2 regions of the Amycolatopsis sp. H20-H5 genome follow, and region 2 is predicted to be linked to the other one. Evidence: riboswitches for the same ligand, from Rfam matches in the RefSeq annotation. Region 2 holds a riboswitch; the other holds the start of a gene.
What was found. A riboswitch is a leader RNA that binds a small molecule or an ion and turns the genes downstream of it on or off. The one in region 2 is predicted to bind glycine.
Positions count from the first base shown of each region.

Region 1: another riboswitch for glycine. It lies ahead of gcvP (aminomethyl-transferring glycine dehydrogenase); the one in region 2 lies ahead of gcvP (aminomethyl-transferring glycine dehydrogenase).

Region 1 covers NZ_JAYMZS010000079.1:34,220-43,107, forward strand. Annotated here, with positions in the region: gene QMK34_RS32595 (nuclear transport factor 2 family protein) at 1-200, shown strand, start outside; gene QMK34_RS32600 (nitroreductase family protein) at 223-822, shown strand; gene QMK34_RS32605 (aminoglycoside phosphotransferase family protein) at 882-1,811, opposite strand; gene gcvP (aminomethyl-transferring glycine dehydrogenase) at 1,895-4,780, opposite strand; glycine riboswitch at 4,953-5,052, opposite strand; gene QMK34_RS32615 (MerR family transcriptional regulator) at 5,099-5,680, opposite strand; gene QMK34_RS32620 (TetR/AcrR family transcriptional regulator) at 5,951-6,592, shown strand; gene QMK34_RS32625 (bifunctional nuclease family protein) at 6,642-7,115, opposite strand; gene ftsR (transcriptional regulator FtsR) at 7,332-8,078, opposite strand; gene garA (glycogen accumulation regulator GarA) at 8,087-8,542, opposite strand; gene gcvH (glycine cleavage system protein GcvH) at 8,687-8,888, opposite strand, start outside.
Region 2 covers NZ_JAYMZS010000001.1:29,032-37,919, reverse strand. Annotated here, with positions in the region: gene QMK34_RS00175 (aldehyde dehydrogenase family protein) at 1-169, shown strand, start outside; gene QMK34_RS00170 (3-oxoacyl-ACP reductase) at 175-939, shown strand; glycine riboswitch at 1,956-2,049, shown strand; gene gcvP (aminomethyl-transferring glycine dehydrogenase) at 2,198-5,029, shown strand; gene gcvT (glycine cleavage system aminomethyltransferase GcvT) at 5,033-6,124, shown strand; gene gcvH (glycine cleavage system protein GcvH) at 6,131-6,505, shown strand; gene glyA (serine hydroxymethyltransferase) at 6,509-7,783, shown strand; gene lipA (lipoyl synthase) at 7,780-8,781, shown strand; gene QMK34_RS00140 (L-serine ammonia-lyase) at 8,796-8,888, shown strand, end outside.

The sequences.
Region 1 (8,888 bases), on a different contig from region 2:
CCGGAGCGCAGGCCCAGTTCGCCGGGCTGGGTTTCAGCCTGCCCGGGGCGGTCGACGCGCACCACGACCTCGCCCGGTTCCAGTGGCACCTCGGCGCACCCGGGGCCGAGGAGCCGCTCGCGATCGGCTTCGACGTGATCGTGGTCGAGGACGGCCGGATCGCCCAGGTCCACGGCTTCCTGGACAAGCTGCCCGGCTGAGCGCGCTCGGTACGGTGGCCCCATGGAATTCTCCGAGGTGGTCCGGCGGCGCCGGATGGTGCGCCACTACACGAATCAGCCGCTCGAACCCGAGGTCGTCGAGCGGGTGCTGGCGAGCGCGCTGCGGGCCCCGTCGGCGGGTTTTTCCCAGGGCTGGGCGTTTCTCGCCCTGACCGAGCCCGCCGACAGGGCCCGCTTCTGGCCCTTCGTACCGAAGCGGGTGGAGGACACGCCGACGATGCGGGACGCGCCGCTGGTCGTCGTGCCCCTGGCTCACAAGCAGACCTACCTGGAGCGGTACGCCGAGCCGGACAAGGGCTGGGAGGACCGGGCCGAGGCCCGCTGGCCCGCGCCGTACTGGTTCGTCGACACCGGCATGGCCTCGCTGATGATGCTGCTGACCGCCGTGGACGAGGGCCTCGACGCCTGCTTCTTCGGGATCATGCCCGAGCACCTCGACCCGTTCCGCGCCGAGTTCGGCATCCCGGCGCAGTACGCACCTCTCGGCGGGATCACTGTCGGCCACCGCTCGGCCGACGTCCCACCGCAGAGCCCCCGGGTCGAGCAACGCCGCCGAGGCGTTGACGACGTCGTGCACCGCGGCCACTGGCGTCCGGCCTGACTGCCCCTGAAGGCCACCTTCACGGCGTTTTACGCCGTGAAGGTGGCCTTCAGGGGCGATCAGGAGAGTCGGTGGTCGGTGACGAGGTCGTCGAGCAGGTGGCGGGCGCGGGCCGCACGGGCGGGGTCGGCAGACGAGAGTTCGGCCGGTGCGGGCAGTACCGCGCTCAGGCCCCAGGCCCGGCCGCGTGCCCAGGTCGCGTCGTCGATCGACAAGGCCGTGCGGAAGACGCCCCTGGCCTCGGCTGGCAGGAGGGTCCACGCGGCGATCAGGTCGCACGCGGGATCGCCGACGCCCAGGGTGCCGAAGTCGATGACGGCGCTGAGCCTGCCGTCCACGGCCAGCAGGTTGGCCGGGGCCGGATCGCCGTGCACCCAGACGGGCGGTCCGTGCCACGCCGGGGCCGCCAGCGCCGTTTCGAACACGGCGGTCAGCGCGCCGGTGTCGGCCAGGCCAGCCAGCGCCGCGATCCTGGGCCGGATGCGGGCCTCCACCACCGCGGAGTCCCGCTCGTCGGCCATCGGCACGCCGCGGAAGCCGTTGCTCCACTCCGGCGGCGGGCCGTCCGCGGCGTCGATCCCTTGCAGGGCGGTCAGAAACCCGGCGAGGTCGGCCGCCGCCCCGGACGGATCGACGAGACCGGCCGGATCCGCACGCTCACCTTCGAGCCACCGGTAGACCGACCACGGAAACGGGTAGCCCTCGGCGGGCACGCCCTGGGCGAGCGGGACGGGAACCGGGAGCGGGAGGTGCGGGGCCAGCCGCGGCAGCCATCGTTGCTCCCGCTCGACCTGGCCCTCCCACCTCGCGTACCGCGGCAGGCGCACCGACATTTCCGCGCCCAGCCGGTAGGTCGCGTTGTCCACGCCTTGGGCGCCGGACCGGACGACGGGAAGCTCAGCCCACTGCGGGAACTGACCGGCGACCAGCCGCCTCACGAGCGCGGCGTCGATGGACACTTCGTTGGAAGAGGTGTCTCCAGTGGACACTCAGCAGCTCCTTGGGCGTGGACCGGACATCGTCCCGATCCCACCAAGCCGGGCAGTGGGTGTCCACCGAATTACGGCGGCGCTCAGCCCGCGAAGGCCTCCGGCGGCGGGCAGGAGCAGACGAGGTTGCGGTCACCGCTCGCACCGTCGATCCGCCGCACCGGCGGCCAGCTCTTCGCCGCGGTGAACCCGGCCGGGAACACCGCGATTTCCCTGCTGTACGGGCGATCCCAGTCGCCGGTGACACACCGGGCGGTGTGCGGGGCGTTGCGCAACGGGCTCTCGGCCAGCGGCCACTCCCCCGCCTCGACCCGGTCGATCTCGCCCCGGATGGCGATCATCGCGGCGCAGAACCGGTCCAGCTCCGCGAGGTCCTCGCTCTCGGTGGGCTCCACCATCAGTGTGCCCGCGACCGGGAACGACATGGTCGGCGCGTGCAGGCCGTAGTCGGCCAGCCGCTTCGCCACGTCGTCGACGGTGACGCCGGTGCGCTTCGTGAGCCCGCGCAGGTCCAGGATGCACTCGTGGGCGACCAGCCCGTCGTGCCCGGCGTAGAGCACCGGGAAGTGCTCGCCGAGCCGCTTAGCGATGTAGTTGGCGTTCGCCACCGCGGTCAGCGTCGCGCGGCGCAGGCCTTCGGCGCCCATCATGCGGATGTACGCCCAGGAGATCGGCAGGATCGACGCGCTGCCCCACGGCGCCGCGCTGATCGGTCCGACCCCGGTTTCCGGGCCGGCGAGCGGTTGCAGCGGGTGGTTCGGCAGGAACGGCGCCAGGTGCGCGCGCACGCCGATGGGCCCGACGCCGGGACCACCGCCCCCGTGCGGGATGCAGAAGGTCTTGTGGAGGTTGAGATGCGAGACGTCGGCGCCGAATTTCCCGTACTGCGCCAGCCCGATCAGCGCGTTCAGGTTCGCACCGTCGACGTACACCTGCCCGCCCGCGTCGTGGACCAGCCCGCACACCTCGCGCACGGTGTCCTCGTACACGCCGTGCGTCGACGGGTAGGTGATCATGATCGCGGCCAGGTCGGCCGCATGTTCGTCCACAGTGGACTTCAGGTGCCCGAGGTCGATGTTGCCGCCCTCGTCGCACCGCACGACGACCACCCGCATCCCCGCCATCACCGCGCTCGCCGCGTTCGTGCCGTGCGCGCTGGCCGGGATCAGGCAGACGTCCCTGGCGCCGTCGTCGCGGCCGCGGTGGTACGCGCGGATCGCCAGCAGCCCGGCGAACTCGCCCTGACTGCCCGCGTTCGGCTGCAGCGACACGGCGTCGTACCCGGTCAGGCGGGCGAGCCAGGTTTCCAGGTCCGCGACGATGCCGAGCAGACCGGCGGCGTCCTCAGCCGGGGCGAACGGGTGCAATCCGGCGAACTCCGGCCAGGTGATCGGCTCCATTTCGGCCGTGGCGTTGAGTTTCATCGTGCAGGAGCCGAGCGGGATCATGCTCCGGTCCAGCGCGACGTCCTTGTCCGACAACGAACGCAGGTACCGCAGCAACGCCGTCTCCGAGCGGTGCGCGTAGAAGACCGGGTGCGTCAGGTACTCACTGGTGCGCACCAGCTCCACCGGGACACCGTCGGCGGTGTCCGCGTCCAATGCGTCCACATCGGACACCGCGACGCCGAACGCCTTCCACACCAAGGAAAGATGCTCGCGCGTGGTCGTCTCGTCGCAGGCCGCGGCGACGGTGTCCTCGTCCGCGAGCCGCAGGTTGACCCCGAGCTCCCGCGCCGTCGCGACAACGGCCGCGGCCTGGCCGGGAACCACCGCGGTCACGGTGTCGAAGAATTCGCCGTGCCGGACGTCCACCCCGCCTTCGCACAGCCCGGCGGCCAGCACCGTGGCCATCCGGTGCGCGCGGTTCGCGATCGTCCGCAAACCCTCCGGGCCGTGGTACACCGCGTACATCGAGGCGATCACCGCCAGCAGGACCTGCGCGGTGCAGATGTTGCTGGTCGCCTTCTCCCGGCGGATGTGCTGCTCGCGCGTCTGCAGGGCGAGCCGGTACGCGGGAGCGCCGTCGGCGTCGACCGAGACGCCGACGAGCCGCCCCGGCAGCTGCCGCTCGAGTCCCCGCCGCACGGCCAGGTACGCCGCGTGCGGGCCGCCGAAGCCCATCGGGACGCCGAACCGCTGGGTCGAGCCGATCGCGACGTCCGCGCCCAGCTCGCCCGGCGAGCGAAGCAGCGTGAGCGCGAGCGGGTCCGCCGCCATCACCACGGCCGCGCCGAGTGCCTTGGCCTCCGCGATCACGCCTTCGTACTCGCGCACCGCCCCGGAGGCACCTGGGTAAGACAGCAACAGCCCGAAGAAGTCACCGCCGAGGCCGAGTCCGGTGAGGCCCTGGGACAGGTCGGCGAGCACGATCTCGATGCCCAGCGGCTCGGCCCTGGTGCGCAGGACCGCGATGGTCTGCGGCAGCGAGTCCTCGTCGACGACGAACCTCGCCGACTTCGACCGGCCCGCGCGGCGCACCAGCGTCATCGCCTCCGCCGCCGCTGTCGCCTCGTCGAGCATCGACGCGTTGGCGACCGGCAGGCCGGTGAGATCGGCGACCATGGTCTGGAAGTTGAGCAGCGCTTCGAGGCGGCCCTGCGAGATCTCCGGCTGGTACGGCGTGTATGCGGTGTACCAGGCCGGGCTCTCCAGCACGTTGCGGCGGATCACCGGCGGAGTGACCGTGTCGTGGTAGCCGAGGCCGATCATCTGGACCATCGGCCGGTTGCGCGCGGCCAGCGCGCGCAGTTCCGCGAGCGCCTGGGCTTCGGTGGCGGGCTCCGGCAGCTCCAGCGGGACGGCGGACTCGCGGATCGACGCGGGAACGGCCCGGTCGGCGAGCTCGTCGAGCGAAGCGACGCCGATGACCTCGAGAATGCGGGCGAGTTCGTCCTCACCGGGCCCGATGTGCCGGTCCGCGAACGGCAGGCCGTTCTCCAGCGCTGCGAGGGAAGGACGTACGGCCATCGGTGCTCTCCCGGAGGGTGGGGGTGGGCCGAGGACGGTGAGTCCTGGCCCTCCCCACTCTGTCCGTGCCCCCGAAGAGGGCGCCTGAGAGTTTCACCCGTGTGTTGAGCCGGGCTTGCACCGTCGGCGGGGCCTGCAGGCTGTGACCTGCCGACCCACTTTCCAGAGGCGTCTCATCCACGCGGTCCTGGGTGCCTGAGAGGTTCCGGGGAGGACTTGCTCCTTCGGCGCCGAGCTCATGGTCGCGGCTCGGACTCTCCCGCGTGGATTCGTCGACTGCGTTTCAGACCTTACCCTGCCGCCCGCGACGGGCGTTGATCACCCGGTGCGACGCGCGTTGCGGCGCTGGGTGAACTCGTCGGGGACGGCGGTTTCGACCACGCCACCGTCGGCGCGTTCGGCCTGGAACTCGTGGATGGTGCCGCTGATCTCCTGCATCGCACCGCTGACGGCGATGCCGAACACGCCTTGCCCGCCCTGCAGCAGGTCGACGATCTCCTCCGGCGAGGTGCACTCGTACACCGTGGTCCCGTCGGAGAACAGGGTCACCCTGGCCAGGTCACGGACGCCGCGCAGGCGCAGGTGATCGACCGCGACCCTGATGTTCTGCAGCGACACTCCGGTGTCCAGCAGGCGCTTGACCACCTTCAGGACCAGGATGTCCTTGAACGAGTACAGCCGCTGCGAACCGGAGCCGTGCGCGGTGCGGATGCTCGGCGCGACCAGCTTCGTCCTGGCCCAGTAGTCGAGCTGCCGGTAGGTGATCCCGGCGATCTGACAGGCCGCCGGGCCCCGGTAGCCGACCAGCTCGTCGGGCAGGGAGGAGTCCGGGAACAGTTCACCCTGTTCACCGTCGGCGACCTGAACAGGCTGCTTTTCAGGACTGCCAGCCTCGACCACGCTATGCCTCCCCTCGCCCGACCAGGCGGCCGGCGAAAACAAGCCCAGTGCTCCCCTGACGGGTTCAGCTGGGGATGAACCGCCACGACCGTGCCCCAGATGGCCGAATCACACCGTAGCGATTTACCGCTATTGACGGTAAACGCGTAACGGGGGCCGGTCAACGCGACGCGCGGCGAGCCTCAAGCTCATCTTGAGGCTTCCGGCCGATCCGTCGCCCCTTCGGCCGCCTTCTTGCGCCTTTTTACTCAGCTGTGTTAATTTTTACTCATGCAAGTAACTCCATCGCTCCAGGCCGAGCTCGGCCTCAGCGTCACCGAAGCCGCCCGGCGGGCGCAGATCATCGGCGCCACCATCGGGACCATCGCGGACGTCGGCTACCGCAAGACCACGTTCACCAGGATCAAGGAACGCGCCGGGTTGAGCAGCACCCGGATCATCTCCTACCACTTCACCAACAAGGCCGGGCTGATGCAGGCCGTGGTCAGCACGGTGTCCGAGCAGAAGGCCGAGTTCCTGCGGGAGCGGACGCGGGGACGGGTCGACCCCGGCGACCGGGCCGGGAACCTGCGAGCGCACATCGAGACGTCGGTGGAGTTCCTCCGGGCTTACCCCGAATGCACCAAGGTACTGGTCGAAATGGCCGCCAACGCCGAGGACGAGGACGGCTGGTACCTGACCGGGCCGATGGTCGACCAGCTCCGGGTGGGCGGCTTGTCGCGCCAGCTCAAGCAGGGTCAGGACGAGGGGGCGTTCGGGACGTTCTCCCCCGAGGTCATGGCGATGTCCGTCGCGCAGGCGATCGACGGGGTGGCGGCGCAGTACGCGGCGAACCCTCAGCTCGATCTGGAGAACTACGGCAAGGAGCTGGCGGACCTGTTCGAGCGGGCCACCGCACCCCAGAAAAAGTGAAGCGGCTGCGGGCCGGAGCCCGCAGCCGCTTCGCGGTGCTTGTGGTTGGTTATGTATCGGCGCCGCGGAAGTCTTCCGGTGAGACGGAGTCGAGGAACTCGCGAAACTTCTCGACCTCGTCCTCCTGCTCGTCGGGAATGATGAGACCGGCCTCTTCGAGCACCGCGTCCACCGCGTGGATCGGGACGCCGATCCGCAGCGCCAGGGCGACCGAGTCGCTCGGGCGGGCGGAGACCCGGATGTCACCGTCGAAGACCAGTTCGGCGAAGAACGTGCCTTCACGCAGGTCGGTGATGACGACCTGTTCGAGTTCCCGGCCCAGCGCGCCGATGACCTCTTTGAGGAGGTCGTGGGTGAGCGGGCGGGCGGGACGGACTCCCTGCTGCTCCAAGGCGATCGCGGTGGCCTCGACCGAGCCGATCCAGATCGGCAGGTACCGCTCGCCCTCGGTTTCCCGCAGCAACAAGATCGGCTGATTCGCGGGCAGTTCGACCCGCACACCGACGACGCGCATCTCGCTCATCGGGCTTCGCCTCCCTCTCGTGCACACGGGCTGCAGCGCTGTCACGACGACCCCGCATCGACACCGTCGACGCTACCCGCCATCCGAGCGCTGTGCTCGTTGTCCGGACAAACTGGTTCGCTCGCGGCAAACCCTGCTCTCACGGTACGGCATACCGCGTCGAACATTCAGACATTGACCTGTGGTGAAACAAACGAATTACCGCGCCGGTCGCATTCAGCCGCCGGTGACGCCTCGTATCCCGGCCTTGACCAGCAGCGTATGCAGCGTCACCGACAGCGCCGCGAGCTCGCGGACCACCTCGTCGGCGCGTGCTTTCGAGTCCGCGTCGCGGTGGCGATACACCGGTGTCACAATCTGCTCCAGCAGTCCGACCTCGCGATCGGCCGAGGCCCGGAATGCTCGCAAATGTCTCGGCTCGATACCGAATTCCAGCATCGCCTTCACGGTTTTCGCCACCAGGACCGCGTCCGGGTCGAAGAACCCCGCGGGCCCGGGGCGGACCAGACCGTACTGCTGCAGCTCGGCCAGCGTCTCAGTGTCGACCCCCGCCTGGGCGAGCAGCTCCTCCTGGGTCAGGCGGATCTCCCGGTCGGTCTCGAAGTCTTCCGGGACCGGGAGGCCACCGTGCTCGCCGGACGTGCCGAGCGAGACCAGTTTCCTGGGCGGTTTCGGACCGGACTCCGGCGGCTCGGCGCCGCTGTCCGCCGCGTCCAGTTGTTCCTTGATCACCTTCAGTGGCAGGTAGTGATCCCGCTGGGCGGACAGCACGAAGCGAAGCCTCTCCACGTCCGCCGCGGCGAACTGCCGGTACCCCGAGGGGGTCCGGCCCGGCTGGACCAGGCCTTCCGCCTCAAGGAACCGGATCTTGGAGATGGTCACATCGGGGAAGTCACCGCGCAGCTGCGCCAGTACGGCCCCGATGCTCAACCCATCGCGCTGTGGCCGCCCGGCCGCCGTCACTGTGTCCCCTACGCCCCTTGCCCGGCACCGGTCAGGAAGACCAGGCGGAACTTGCCGATCTGGACCTCGTCGCCACCGGCGAGCACGGCCTGGTCGACCGGCTCGCGGTTGACGTACGTGCCGTTGAGGCTGCCGACGTCGATGACGACGAACTCGCCACCCTCGCGGCGGAACTCGGCGTGCCGGCGCGAAACCGTCACGTCGTCGAGGAAAATGTCGCTGTCCGGGTGCCGTCCCGCGCTGGTCGTGTCGCGGTCGAGCAGGAAACGAGAACCCGCGTTCGGGCCACGCTTCACCACCAGCAGTGCGGAGCCGGCCGGCAGGGCGTCCACACCCTGAACCGGGGCTTCAGCCGCCGGAGGCGCCTCGTGACCTTCGACGTCGGCCAGGAAGTCGGCCCGGAAGACAGAGGTCCGCTCCGGAGACTGCTCCGGGGGAACGCCGGGCCCGTCGTTCGTGCTCACCTGAGCTCTCCTAACGCATGATGTTGCCATAACTCAAGAACGTGTAGATGCCAACGTACCGTGTCTGATCGCTTCCGGACCCCCGGGCCACCCCAACGCCGTGGGCACCGCTCCGGCCAGCGGTGATCCGGCCGGAGCGGTGGTTCAGCCCTGGATCAGTGCCTGGTAAGCCTCGGCCTCGAGCAGGCTTTCGAGCCCGGCCGGGTCGTCGAGCCTGATCTCGATCAGCCAGCCCTCGCCGTAGGGATCGCTGTTGATGAGCTCGGGCGATTCGGACACCGCGTCGTTGACCGCGACGATCTCGCCGTCCAACGGGGCGAACAACTCCGAGACGCTCTTGGTCGAC
Region 2 (8,888 bases):
TTCGCGGGCCGTCGAGGCCGGGAACCTGTCGGTCAACTCGCACTCCTCGGTGCGCTACTGGACACCGTTCGGCGGGTTCAAGCAGTCCGGCCTCGGCCGCGAACTCGGCCCGGACGCCGTCGACGCCTTCACCGAAACCAAAAACGTATTCCTGAGCACGGAGGACTGAGCACCATGCAGCGTTTCGAAGGCCGCGTAGCGGTGATCACCGGCGGTGCCAGCGGAATCGGGCTCGCGTCCGCCCGGCGGCTGGCCAGCGAAGGCGCGAAGATCGTCATCGCCGACGTCACCCCCGAGCAGGGCAAGCTCGCCGCGGACGAGGTCGGTGGCGAGTTCATCCAGACCGACGTCACCGACGAAGCCCAGGTCGAGGCCCTGTTCCAGACCACAGTGGACCGTTTCGGCTCGGTCGACGTCGCGTTCAACAACGCGGGTATTTCGCCGCCTGACGACGACTCGATCCTCACCACCGGCCTGGAGGCTTGGCAGCGCGTCCAGCAGGTCAACCTGACCTCGGTGTACCTGTGCTGCAAGTACGTGATCCCGCACATGCAGCGCCAAGGCAAGGGCTCGATCATCAACACCGCGTCGTTCGTCGCGGTGATGGGCGCGGCCACGTCACAGATCTCGTACACCGCGTCCAAGGGCGGCGTGCTGTCGATGAGCCGCGAGCTGGGCGTGCAGTTCGCGCGGGAGAACATCCGCATCAACGCACTTTGCCCGGGTCCGGTGAACACCCCGCTGCTCAAGGAGCTGTTCGCGAAGGACCCCGAGCGCGCCGCGCGCCGCTTGGTGCACGTCCCGGTCGGCCGCTTCGCTGAGCCCGAGGAACTGGCCGCCGCCGTGGCATTCTTGGCCAGCGATGACGCGTCGTTCATCACCGCTTCGCAGTTCTTGGTCGACGGCGGCATCTCCGGCGCCTACGTCACCCCGCTCTGATTGCCTCTGAAGGCCACCATGAGGGACTCTAGCGCCCTCATGGTGGCCTTCAGAGCATGTCTCGCTAGGGCAACCCGGGATCGACGTTCGATCGCGCTCGCGGGGCACAACCGGGCGATAGTCGGCGGAGCCCCAGTACACCGGGCCGGACCCCATCTCGCCACGACCGCGACGTTCGAGCCAGCCCGGCATATCGTGAATGTCCCTGAAGGCCACCATCACGGCGTTAAACGCCGTGATGGTGGCCTTCAGGGACCATCCGACCGCTTCGGTCGCGCGACCTCGAAAACGTGACCACGGGTTTTGAACACGAAGACCACCCAGGGGAACCCCAGGACTTCCCGGAGCCTGCCAGTCCGGCTAGGACGCCCGAGAGCGCACCCAAGGAGGCGCCAAGTCCCCCGTTTGGGGATGGTGATCACGGGTCCGGCAGGGGACACTTTCACCTGTCCCGGTGATGATGATCATGAACGTGGGCAGGAGTGGGTACAACGGGACAGGTGGGGTGCCGTGCTCCGCCATCCGGTGACCAGGAGGTCCCTCGCGTGATTCGCCAGGCGGATTCGGTCCTGCAGGAATGTCTCGAGCTTTGCGAACAGTGCCGAACACGATGTGAGCGGGCACTTGCGCACAGCGAAGGCGAGCTGGCGACCCTCGGCTCGGTCATGGTCACCTGCACCGCCATGTCCCGCATCTGCGCCGACATGTTGTCGCACACTTCCAGTATGTCGGCCGACCTCGCCGTCCTGCGGATGTCCGCGCGCACGCTGTGCGGGCTCGCCGCGCACCTCATGTCCGTCTGCGCCGAGGCCTGCCTCAGGACGCACGACCGTGAACTCCACGAGGTCGGCGCGCTGCTCTCCCGGTGCGCCGGGCTCTGCACTCAGGTCGCCGTTCCCCGTCCGCGAGTGCCGACGGAGGATCGGCCGGGCCTGGGTGTGGCGTGTCCGGCGTTAGGTGGACGCGGGCGGAACGCGGCAGGTACGGTACGCGCAACAACTGCATATCGGGCCGTTCGAGCTGGAGCGGGAGAGCCCTCATGAAGTCGATGGGGCACCGAAGGAGCAAACTCCCCGGAATCTCTCAGGTACCCACTACCGCTTCACGCGAGGCCACTCTGGAAAGCAGGCGCATCCGCGCGCCTCACCCAAGGTGAAAGCCGCTGCCGAGCCCGGCGAGCGGTGAAACTCTCAGGTGCCATGACAGAGGGGGAGTTCCCAGCGCACGGTTGTGTCCGGCGCCTGACCGAGGAGCTCCCCTGACCAGCACTTCTTTCGACGCCCGGCATATCGGTCCCGCGGAGTCCGAGCAGGCCAAGATGCTCGCCGAATGCGGTTACGGCAGCCTGGACGCACTCGTCGACGCCGCTGTTCCCAGCGCCATCCGCGTCACCCGTGACCTCGACCTTCCGCCTGCCGCGTCCGAAGAGGACGCCATCGCTGAGCTGCGCGCGCTCGCCGCGCGTAACCGTCCGATGACGCAGATGATCGGCCTCGGCTACAGCGACACGGTCACCCCCGCGGTCATCCGCCGCAACGTGCTCGAGAGCCCGGCTTGGTACACGGCGTACACGCCGTATCAGCCCGAGATCTCGCAGGGCCGCCTCGAGGCGCTCCTCAACTTCCAGACCATGGTCTCCGACCTCACCGGCCTCGACACCGCCAACGCCTCCCTGCTCGACGAGTCGACCGCCGTCGCCGAGGCCGTGCTGCTCATGCGCCGCGTGGCGAAGTCCAAGTCCAACGTCGTCGTGCTCGACGCCGAGGTCCTCCCGCAGACCATCGCTGTGGTCCGCACGCGCGCCGAGGCCGTCGGCATCGAGGTCGAGGTCCGCGACCTGCTGACCGGGCTGCCGGACGAGTTCTTCGGTGTCGTCGTCCAGTACCCCGGCGCGTCCGGCGTACTGCGCGGAGCGGGCTTCTACCGCGCGATCTCCGAGTCGGCGAAGGCCGCGAAGGCGCTCTACACCGTCGCCGCGGACCTGCTGTCCCTCACGCTCATCACCTCGCCGGGTGAGTTCGGCGCCGACGTCGCCGCCGGTTCGACGCAGCGCTTCGGCGTCCCGCTCGGCTACGGCGGCCCGCACGCCGGGTACCTGTCGGTCCGCTCCGGGCTTGAGCGTTCGCTGCCGGGTCGCCTGGTCGGCGTGTCCGTCGACGCCGACGGCAACCCCGCGTACCGCCTCGCGCTGCAGACCCGCGAGCAGCACATCCGCCGCGAGAAGGCGACCTCCAACATCTGTACCGCGCAGGTCCTGCCCGCCGTGCTCGCCGCGATGTACGCGGTCTACCACGGTCCGGACGGCCTCAAGCGCATCGCGACCCGCGTCCACGAGCTGGCCGCCGGGCTCGCCCAGTCCCTGCGTGACGGTGGCGTCGAGGTCGTGCACGAGGGCTTCTTCGACACCGTCCTCGCGCACGTTCCCGGCCGCGCCGCCGCCGTGCACGCGGCAGCCCGCGAGAGCGGCATCAACCTCGGCCATGTCGACGGTGACCACGTCCGCATCGCGTGCGACGAGCTGACCCGGCCCGAAACGATCGCCAGCGTGCTCCGCGCGTTCGGCATCGACGACTCGGTCGAGGGCACGAGCGCCCTGCCCACCGGGATCGTTCGCGAGAGCGACTACCTCTCGCACGAGGTCTTCTCCTCGCACCGCTCCGAGACCGCGATGCTGCGCTACCTGCGCAGCCTTTCCGATCAGGACTACGCGCTCGACCGCGGCATGATCCCGCTCGGCTCCTGCACGATGAAGCTGAACGCCACCACCGAGATGGAGCCGATCAGCTGGCGCGAGTTCGCGGGCATTCACCCGTTCGCGCCCGTCGAGGACGCCGAGGGCTACCACGTCCTGGTCGAGCAGCTGGCAGGCTGGCTCGCCGAGGTCACCGGCTACGACAAGGTGTCCCTGCAGCCGAACGCGGGCAGCCAGGGCGAGTACGCCGGCCTGCTGGCGATCCGCGCCTACCACCGCGCCAACGGCCAGGCCGAGCGTGAGGTCTGCCTGATCCCGTCGTCCGCGCACGGCACCAACGCGGCGTCCGCGGTCCTCGCGGGCATGCGCGTCGTCGTGGTCAAGTGCACCGACGAGGGCAACGTCGACCTCGACGACCTCAGGTCCAAAGTGGAGACCCACAAGGACACCCTCGCCGCGATCATGGTCACGTACCCGTCCACCCACGGTGTGTACGAGCACAGCATCGACGAGCTGGCGAAGATCGTGCACGACGCGGGCGGCCAGGTCTACGTCGACGGCGCGAACCTCAACGCGCTGCTCGGGCTGGCCAAGCCGGGCGAGTTCGGCGGCGACGTCTCGCACCTGAACCTGCACAAGACCTTCTGCATCCCGCACGGCGGCGGCGGCCCCGGCGTCGGCCCGGTCGCGGTGCGTTCGCACCTCGCGCCGTACCTGCCCAACCACCCGCTGCACGGTGGCGCGGGCCCCGAAACCGGCGTCGGCCCGATCTCGGGCGCGCCGTTCGGCTCGGCCTCGATCCTGCCGATCTCCTGGGCGTACGTCCGGATGATGGGCGCGCCCGGCCTCACCACCGCGACCAAGGTCGCCGTGCTCGCGGCGAACTACGTGGCCGCGCGGCTTTCCCCGCACTACCCGGTGCTCTACACCGGCCAGGACGGCCTGGTCGCGCACGAGTGCATCCTCGACCTGCGGGGGATCACCAAGGAGACCGGCGTGACGGTCGACGACGTCGCGAAGCGCCTGGTCGACTACGGGTTCCACGCGCCGACGATGTCCTTCCCGGTCGCGGGCACGCTCATGGTCGAGCCGACCGAGAGCGAGGACCTCGGCGAGATCGACCGCTTCTGCGACGCGATGATCGCCATCCGCCGCGAGATCGACGCCGTGGCCGAAGGTCGCTGGAAGGTCGAGGAGAGCCCGCTGCGCAACGCACCGCACACCGCGTCGACGCTGGTCGGCGAATGGGATCACCCGTACGACCGCGAGCTGGCGGTGTACCCGGCCGGGGTGTCGCGCAAGAACAAGTACTGGCCGCCGGTCCGCCGCATCGACGGTGCCAAGGGTGACCGTAATCTTGTCTGTTCCTGCCCGCCCATCAACGCTTACGAAGGCTGAGGAATGTCGAAAGAGTCGCCGCTGTACGGAGTCCACAAGGGACTCGGTGCGCTGTTCACCGACTTCGCGGGCTGGTCCATGCCGGTCCGGTACTCGAGCGAACTGGCCGAGCACAAGGCCGTCCGCGAGGCCGCCGGGCTGTTCGACCTCTCGCACATGGCCGAGATCGAGGTCACCGGCCCGCAGGCCGCGGACGTCCTCGACTACGCCTTCGTCGGCAATCTCTCCGCCGTCAAGGTCGGCCGGGCGCGCTACACGATGATCTGCAACGCCGAGGGCGGTGTGCTCGACGACCTGGTCGTCTACCGGCTCGCCGACGAGAAGTTCCTCGTCGTGGCGAACGCGGGCAACGCCGACGTCGTCGCCGCGGCGCTGGCCGAGCGGGTCGCCGGGTTCGACGCCGTCGTGACGAACAAGTCCGAGGATGTCGCGCTGATCGCCGTCCAGGGGCCGCGCGCGGTCGACATCCTGAGCGCCGTCACCGACGCCGACCTCGCCGAGCTCAAGTACTACGCGAGCGTCCCGGCCGTCGTGAAGGGCCATGACGTCCTGCTCGCTCGTACGGGTTACACCGGTGAGGACGGCTTCGAGCTGTACGTCGCCGCCGCCGAGGCACCCGCCGTGTGGCAGCTGCTGACCGAGGCGGGGGCGCCGCACGGCCTGCTCCCGGCCGGGCTCGCCTGCCGCGACACCCTGCGGCTGGAAGCCGGAATGCCGTTGTACGGCAACGAACTCAGCCTCGAGCTCAGCCCGTTCGAGGCCGGTCTCGGCCGGGTCGTGAAGTTCGAAAAGCCGAACGACTTCGTCGGCAAGGCGGCGCTCGAACAGCTCGCCAAGGCTGATGTCCCCCGTGTGCGTGTCGGTCTCAAGGGGACCGGCCGCCGCGCCCCCCGCCACGGCTACAAGCTGCTGGCGGACGGGGTCGAGGTCGGCGAGGTCACCAGCGGGGCGTTGTCACCCACGCTGGGTCACCCGATCGCGATGGCGTACGTCGATCGGGCGCACACCGCGCCCGGCACCCAGCTCTCCGTCGACATCCGGGGCAAGATCGAGCCCGTCGAGGTCGTCGAAATCCCCTTCTACCAGCGAGGCTGAATCCCAGTGAGCATCCCCCAGCACCTGAAGTACACGAAGGAACACGAGTGGATCAGCGTCGAAGGTGACGTCGCCACCGTCGGCATCACCGCCTTCGCCGCCGAATCGCTCGGCGACATCGTCTTCGTGCAGCTCCCGGCCGTCGGCGAAAAGGTCGCCGCGGGCGAGGTCTTCGGCGAGGTCGAGTCGACCAAGTCCGTCAGCGAGCTCTACGCCCCGCTGAGCGGCGAGGTCGTCGAGGTCAACGACGCGGTCACCGAGACCCCCGAGCTGATCAACTCGGACCCGTTCGACCAGGGTTGGCTACTGAAGGTGCGCACCGACGACGTGCCCGAGCTGCTCGACGCCGCCGCCTACGCGGCGCTGACCCAGGAAGGCTGAGCCATGACCTCCAGCTTCAACCAGTCCCTCGCCGAGGTCGACCCCGAGGTCTCCGCCGCGGTGTCCGCCGAGCTGCACCGCCAGCAGTCGACGCTGGAGATGATCGCGTCGGAGAACTTCGCCCCGGTGGGCGTGCTCGAGGCGCAGGGTTCGGTACTGACCAACAAGTACGCCGAGGGCTACCCCGGCCGTCGTTACTACGGTGGCTGCGAGCACGTCGACGTCATCGAGCAGCTGGCCATCGACCGCGCGAAGGCGCTGTTCGGCGCGGAGCACGCCAACGTCCAGCCGCACTCGGGCGCGCAGGCCAACGCCGCCGCGATGGTCGCCGTGCTGAACCCCGGCGACACCATTCTCGGCCTGGACCTCGCGCACGGCGGGCACCTGACGCACGGCATGCGGATCAACTTCTCCGGCAAGCTGTACAACGTCGTCGCGTACCACGTCGACTCCGAGACCGGCCTGGTCGACATGGACGAGGTCGAGCGCCTCGCCAAGGAGCACAAGCCGAAGCTGATCATCGCGGGCTGGTCGGCGTACCCGCGTCAGCTCGACTTCGCGGAGTTCCGCCGCATCGCCGACGAGATCGACGCCAAGATCATGGTCGACATGGCGCATTTCGCCGGTCTGGTCGCGGCCGGGCTGCACCCGAGCCCGGTGCCGTTCGCCGACATCGTCACCACGACCACGCACAAGACCCTCGGCGGTCCGCGCGGCGGCATCATCCTGTGCAAGCAGGAGCTCGCGAAGAAGATCAACTCCGCGGTCTTCCCCGGCCAGCAGGGTGGCCCGCTGGAGCACGTCATCGCGGCCAAGGCCGTCGCGCTGAAGATCGCCGCGAGCGACGAGTTCCGTGAGCGTCAGCAGCGCGTCCTCGAAGGTGCGAAGCTCCTCGCTGAGCGGCTCTCGCAGGACACCGCCGAGACCGGCGTGCGTGTCTTGACCGGCGGCACCGACGTCCACCTGGTGCTCGTCGACCTGGTGAACTCCACTTTGGACGGTCAGCAGGCCGAGGACCGGCTGCACTCGGTCGGCATCACGGTCAACCGCAACGCCGTCCCGAACGACCCGCGCCCGCCGATGGTCACCTCCGGCCTGCGGATCGGCACCCCGGCACTGGCCGCCCGCGGTTTCGGCGCGGACGACTTCGCCGAGGTCTCCGACGTCATCGCCCAGGCCCTGCGCCCGGACTTCGACGACGCGCTGCGCCAGACGCTCGCCGCCCGCGTGGAACTGCTGGCCAAGAAGCACCCGCTGTACGCGGAACTCTCGCGATGAACGCTGCCCCGGATGGTCGGAAGTTGTTGCGCCTTGAGGTGCGTAACTCCCAGACTCCCATCGAGAAGAAGCCGCCGTGGATCAAGACGAAGGCGCGGATGGGGCCCGAGTTCACTGAGCTTAAGGGTTTGGTGAAGCGCGAGGGTCTGCACACGGTGTGTGAGGAGGCTGGTTGTCCCAATATTTACGAGTGTTGGGAGGACCGTGAGGCGACGTTTCTCATTGGTGGGTCGCAGTGCACTCGTCGGTGTGATTTCTGTCAGATCGATACGGGTAAGCCGGATGCGTTGGACCGGGCTGAGCCGCGGAAGGTGGCGGAGTCGGTTCAGGCGATGGGGTTGCGGTATTCGACGGTGACCGGTGTCGCGCGTGATGACTTGGAAGATGGTGGCGCGTGGTTGTATGCGGAGACGGTGCGCCAGATTCACGAGCTGAACCCGGGTACGGGTGTCGAGTTGCTGATTCCGGATTTCAACGCTGATCCTGATCAGCTGGTTGAGGTGTTTGGGTCGCGGCCGGAGGTGTTGGCGCACAATGTGGAGACGGTGCCGCGGATTTTCAAGCGGATCCGTCCTGGTTTCCGGTATGCGCGGTCGTTGTCGGTGATCACGGCCGCTCGTGAGGCTGGTTTGGTGACGAAGTCGAACTTGATCCTGGGGATGGGTGAGACTCCCGATGAGGTGGGGTCCGCGATGCGGGATCTGGTCGACGCGGGGTGTGAGATTTTGACGATCACGCAGTATCTGCGGCCGTCGCCGCGTCATCACCCGGTGGATCGGTGGGTGAAGCCGGAGGAGTTTGTGGCGCATTCGGACGCGGCGCTGGCGATGGGTTTCGCCGGGGTCATGGCCGGTCCGCTGGTGCGCTCGTCGTACCGCGCGGGCCGGTTGTTCGCGCAGACCAAGCAGCACCGCGGCGAGGAACTCCCGGCCAACCTGGAACACCTGGCCGCGCAGGGCCCCGCCGCCCAAGAAGCCAGTTCTCTCCTGGCCAGATAAGACAAGGACGTCTCATGGCCATCAGTGTTTTCGACCTCTTCTCCATCGGCATCGGCCCGTCGAGCTCCCACACCGTGGGGCCGATGCGGGCCGCGCGGACCTTCGTC